2 linked regions of the Bdellovibrio bacteriovorus HD100 genome follow. The protein of the gene in region 1 binds, or shares a complex with, the protein of each later gene. Links are inferred from orthologs where the notes say so. Each region holds a gene or a part of one and is shown in the gene's direction. Other genes may lie near its edges.

Evidence for each region.
Region 2: the proteins of trxA (region 1) and trxB are in contact, whole or in part, in a crystal structure (PDB 1F6M), measured with the Escherichia coli proteins. The link is inferred for Bdellovibrio bacteriovorus HD100 from one-to-one orthologs.

Annotation. Positions count from the first base shown.
Region 1 is NC_005363.1:2,370,932-2,373,846, reverse strand. It holds trxA (thioredoxin), read left to right. Parts: upstream 1-1,252; coding sequence 1,253-1,579; downstream 1,580-2,915. Other genes in the region: BD_RS11265 (hypothetical protein), read left to right, coding at 2,532-2,915; BD_RS11270 (hypothetical protein), read left to right, coding at 1,727-2,398; BD_RS11280 (ANTAR domain-containing protein), read left to right, coding at 159-1,181; lptF (LPS export ABC transporter permease LptF), read right to left, coding at 1-20. UniProt on the Escherichia coli protein: Participates in various redox reactions through the reversible oxidation of its active center dithiol to a disulfide and catalyzes dithiol-disulfide exchange reactions.
Region 2 is NC_005363.1:347,442-350,232, forward strand. It holds trxB (thioredoxin-disulfide reductase), read left to right. Parts: upstream 1-819; coding sequence 820-1,764; downstream 1,765-2,791. Other genes in the region: trmB (tRNA (guanosine(46)-N7)-methyltransferase TrmB), read left to right, coding at 1-31; BD_RS17935 (hypothetical protein), read left to right, coding at 114-422; BD_RS01705 (2Fe-2S iron-sulfur cluster-binding protein), read right to left, coding at 425-712; BD_RS01715 (response regulator), read left to right, coding at 1,772-2,269; BD_RS01720 (hypothetical protein), read left to right, coding at 2,450-2,791.

The DNA of each region.
Region 1 (2,915 bases):
TTTCCGTTAAAAATACTCAAATCTGGTCTCCGTTTTGGTCGCCCGTGGGGCTCCGTGTGTAGAACCTATTCTAGAGTGCCTTGAGCCCAAGGTCATCGCGCCCATTGTCCAGAAGAAGCCTTATTGACCCATGACTCTGCTTATCTGACAATAGAACCATGAACAAGATTCTTTTGGTCTATGAGGATTATGCTGACTTGATGTCTGTTGAAGGCACTTTGAAAAAGGTGGGCTTTGATGTCATCGGTCTGTCCAGCGAATACGCTGTGGCTGAGCAGATGCTGGCATTCAATCCGGATCTTGTTGTCGGCGCTGGTAAGGGTGGCAAAGTCAGTTCTCTCGGCGTGGGAAAACGTCTGAAAGAGATGAGCCGCTGGCAGGGGAAGTCGGTGCTTATTTTTCCGGCAAACTTCAAGCCCAATCCGCAGGATCTGATAAAGATCCGCGTCGACATGGTATTGGAATCCCCGGTGCCACCAGTGCGCTTGGTGCAGGTGATCGGTCGTATGTTGGGGCATGATGAGGCGGTGTTGTTAGAGCGCCTGAATAAAGCCATGCATGTCGAAAGCCCTCAGAAGACCGGGACTACGGTCACGGGTGGTGGAAAGCCGACTCCAGAGGATGAAGCGATCTATATCAAGGGCTCTACTGAAGAGGTTCAAGCCAGCGGCGAGCAATCCCTGCGCACCGAAAGAATTGATGAGAACTCTGAAGGCCTGCTTGTAACTGACGAAGAGCAAAGGGAAAAACCGTCTTTCCGTTTTGGTGATCGCATGGCGGCAGCGGATGCTGAGCGCGGCGCAGCAGCAGAGGGGACTTCGGAGTTTCCCGATGTCGATCTGAAGGCTTTTGAACGAGAGCTTTTGGGTGGCGGTGCGCCTGAGGTCGAAAAGGTAGAGATCCCGCTTCCGGGCACAGGCTTGGGGAGTGAGGAAGACGAGCAGGCTCAGTTGGTGGCGCGGGCTCAGGAGAACTTAAAAAACGCTGAGAAAGCACTTCAAGAAAAGATGGCTAAGTATGCGAAGCTTGTGGAGGATGTGAAATTGTCTCCAAATAGCACCGTGACCCGAGTTGAGGCGCGTCGTCGTCAAAAAGCTCTTGAAGCTGACTGGGATAGTCAAAACATCAACGAACTCGATAAGTTGCGCCAAGAGTTCACCAAAGCCCTCTTCAAAAAGTAATTGATCCTCATCGGGCTTGACGATAAGGTTTCCGTGATCACATTAGAGTGTAGATATTACGGAGGCCATTCATGGGCACATTTACTAAAGCAGTTACAGACACGTCTTTCGATGCAGAAGTTCTAAACTCTTCGACTCCAGTACTGGTAGATTTCTGGGCCGAGTGGTGTGGACCTTGCCGTGCTTTGGCTCCTAAGCTTGAAGAAGTTGCACAGGAGTTGGGTGCGAAAGTAAAAATCGTAAAAGTGAACGTGGACGAGAATCCAAGCGTTCCTGGCAAATACGGCATCCGCGGTATTCCTGCGATGTTGTTGTTCAAAGGCGGCAGCGAAGTGGGCCAACTTGTTGGTAACCACCCGAAAGACGCTATTCTGGAATTCCTGAACAAGAACGTTTAATCGCATCTCTGTTTAGAATTATTAGAACTAAGTAAAGAAGGCTCCCATGTGGGGCCTTTTTTTGTTTGAATTGGACAAGAGTCCTGCGTTTCACTATGATACTTCACAGGATCCCAAACAATGTTTGCAGGGCCTGTCGAGGAAGTCATGTACCCAGAAATTTATGTAAGAGACAATGAACACGAAGTACTGAACGAAGAGTTCAAGGCGATTGCCATGGATATTTCCCTGATGCTGAAAGCTGAAGGTAAAACCGTGCGCCCGTATGTTCCGGGTCTTCCTTATTTTTCCCGTTTGCCACTGGATAAGAAAAAGCACGCCGTAGAGCAGGTACGCTTCTATCAGGAGCTGTGTCATTCCCAGCTGGCGGAAGGCTACAAAATCAACGACAGTCTTTCTTTCACCTGGAAGGCCTTCCGTCGTCTGGGTTTGGTTCCAAGTTCTGATTTGTTCAGTCATATCCAGAATGAAGATATCATCGAAATCTATTCCAAAGAACACGTGCAGTTGTTCCGCAATTTCAACTTCTTTGATTGCTGTTCTTACACTCTTGAAGAACTGAACACCTACGAGTGGTGGTCTTTGTTTGAAAGAGAAGAAGCTGTCACCCAGAAAATCATCGATGCCTGCAATCTGGTGTTCAATGGTGAAGTGGATGGCACATTTGTTCCGGATGTTCCTGTTCATCAACTGCGCGAAGCCCGTTCGGCGGAGCGTTTGACGATGAACTGCGAAATTCGCAGAATGGCTCCGGTTTACCGCAACAAGCGCCCTGATTGTGTGATCGTTCTTGAGAAAGTTGAAATGATCCGCAACTGATTTTTTTGCAATGTGATTTTTTGAGAAACACAGCACACAAGTCACAGGTTCTCAGAATCAAACGTCTTAAATTAGTAAACACTATTAACTTCACAGCTGGAACGTCCGAAACACTCTGCCGGAAGGAGAGTGTATGGGTAAGTTTCAGTATCACCTTTTCAATCCACGCGAGTTGAACCCCGAAACAGTAAAATTAAGCAACGACGTCTACGAAGTATGGAGGCGGGTCTATTCAGAGGTGCTGGGGAAGGTCGGCGAACCTTTGAATCCGGATGATTTTCATCGCAATGACATTGTTGTCTGCCTGACCGACAACGGAAAAGTTTTCGGTTTCCATTTGTACAGCGCCTTTGATCTGCGCTCGGACGCCCTTCGTGATCATCATTATATGAAAGCCTTTGATCAGGCAATTATCGACAAATTCAAGAGCCGTGGCATCAATACTTTGATGAGCATGGAGTACCTGACTGTGATCCCTGAATACCGCTCCCGCAGTGCGGAGGTGAACTGGGCCGAG
Region 2 (2,791 bases), 2.0 Mb from region 1 along the record:
AATCAATTTCGTCAGACTTCAGAAGATCTAAGGTTCTAGGTCCAGCGTTAAAAGGCAAAATTCAAAATTAGTCCCGCACTCGGGATACAATGGGCCCATAGAAGGAGAATTCTATGGGTTTTTTATTAAAGGCTACTATGACACTCCTTACTTTGACTCTGTCGCTGGGTTTTGAGCAGGCGGAGGCCGCTATCACGCGTGAAACTGATTTTGTGACTCCGGCAGAGCCGATGACTGTTTTACGCAGTTCAGTGGTGCCTTGTTATGGCCGAAATCAGGCCGGGGTGGGGCGAAGAACGAATATGTCCTATGTGGAAGGGGAGCGCTGTTCAGTTCCGCAGCCAGCAGAGGCCCGTCGACTGGATCGCCCCGACCACGAGGTGGATGATCCGGGCCGGGACTTCAGACCTCGTGCGCTTTAATATCACCAGTATGTCGCGTCGATTGTGATGTCGCCCTGAACCCGGGTTTGGCAACTGATGCGAACCTCCGAAGAAAGCCCGTTTTTTTCGCGCAGGAAATTTTCCGTGTCGTTTTCAGCAGATAGATTCTGTTTTCCATCCACAATGATAATTTTGCACTTTGCGCAAACGCCATCTCCGTCGCAGCTGGAGGCCACAGGAAGGCCTGCTTCCAGCAACGCCGTCATCAGTACGGTGCCGGCAGGAACTTCAATGGCAGGCATGTTCTTTTTAAAGGAAATCAACGGCATAGCCCATTGTAGCTGACGCAGTCCAAAACGTGCAAAGAAGTAATGAAAACGGGGCTATTTGTGGTAGCCTTGATCCGTTATTGTCCCGACCAATTGTGAGGTAATCTATGACTCAGGATCAAAAAGTTGAAAACGTCATCATCATCGGTTCCGGCCCTGCAGGCCTGACTTCCGCTATCTATTCTTCCCGCGCCAATCTGGAGCCTTTGATGATCGAAGGTGAAGAGGCCGGCGGTCAGCTGATGACCACGACCGAAGTTGAAAACTTCCCGGGCTTTGACCACGGGATCACGGGTCCTGACCTGATCACGGTCATGAGAAAACAGGCTGAAAGATTCGGCACGCGTTTTATCACTCGTAACGTGACGAAAGTGGATTTTTCCCAGCGTCCGTTCAAAGTGTGGATCGGTGACAAACTTCACCTGGCAAAATCCATCATCATCTCTACCGGCGCCAGCGCGAAGTATCTGGGCCTGCCTTCTGAAAAAGTTTACGCCAACCGCGGTGTTTCCGCGTGTGCAACGTGTGATGGTGCCTTCTTCCGCAATCAGGAAATCGGCGTTGTTGGCGGTGGTGACACGGCGATGGAAGAAGCTCAGTTCCTGACTCGTTTTGCGACCAAAGTGTATCTGATCCACAGACGTGACCATTTCCGTGCTTCCAAGATCATGGTGGACCGTGCTTTGAAGAACCCAAAAATCGAAGTGCTTTACAACACTGAGGTGATCGAGGTTCTGGGGGACGGCAAGGGTATGACCGGCGCAAAAATCAAAGGCACTCTTGATGGCGCTGTCAAAGAACTTCCGATCACAGGTCTATTCCTGGCCATTGGCCATAAGCCGAACACCGACCTTTTTAAAGGTGTTTTGGATATGAATGAGACAGGCTATTTGATCACCCAGCCCAACACCACGTATACTAACATTCCAGGTGTCTTTGCGGCGGGAGACGTGCAAGATCACGTATATCGTCAGGCGATCACGGCAGCCGGTACAGGTTGTATGGCGGCGATCGATGCTGAAAGATGGCTGGAAGCCCAGGAAGCTCACTAAGGAAGATATGAAGGACAAAAGAATCAACACCAAGGATTTGATCGAAAAGATCGAGAAAATGACCAAGGCCCGCATTGCTTCTCAGGAAGTGGTGCCTTTGGATCAGTTCCGTGAAGCCAAGAAAAAGCTGGATCCAAAGATCATTCTGGTGATCGAGGATGACGAAACCATGCGCCTGGCGATGAAAAGAATCCTTGAGAGTGAAGGTTACGTGACGAAGCTTGCGGCCGATGGCACCGAGCTTTCCACAGTGCTGGATGATCACTCGGTGGATCTGATTCTGATGGACGTTGGATTGCCTTGGATCAACGGTTTTGAATTGGCGCAGTTGCTGAAAGAACACCGCGATCTGAAGAAAATCCCATTGGTGTTCGTGTCCGGCAAAGCTTCTGAAGAAGACATGAAAAAGGCCTTCGAGATCGGCGCGGATGACTACATCAAAAAGCCATTCGACGTTGAAAAGCTGAAAAAAACCGTGGAAACGCTTTTGAAGCTGAATCCGTAACCGGAACGAAAATAGCTTAAAAAATTGGGACCCCTCAGTGAGTGATTGCTGAGGGTTTTTTTATTACAGACCAAAGTTCTGTCTCAATTCGGGAACACAGGCCGTTTCCATACTTTCCCAATACTTCTTGCAGAAAATAGTGAACGTGGCCCCCTTTTTAACGATAGAATTAAAGGACTCATGGCACGTAAACACGTCATCATCTTACTTGTTGTAATCACAGCGGTTGTGGCGCTTTCCTGGTTCCTAAAAAAGGATCAGGAGCCGACTCTGGCTGAATCCCTGAAAGAGGCCGCCGATGTTGTTGCCTCTTCTGAAGACCGTCTAAGCGAAGAGGACATTGTTTTGCAATCCCCGAGCGCACAGATGCAGGTGACCGAGATACCTTCGCATGGCCAGAACCAGGCGGAAGAATCCCGCCGTTTGCTGGAGCCGAAAAGAAAGCAGACTGTTTTACCCAAACCGGATGATCGTCGTCTGGCGCAGTCCTCAGTTCTGTCCGGCAGTTCCTGGAAAGTGTGG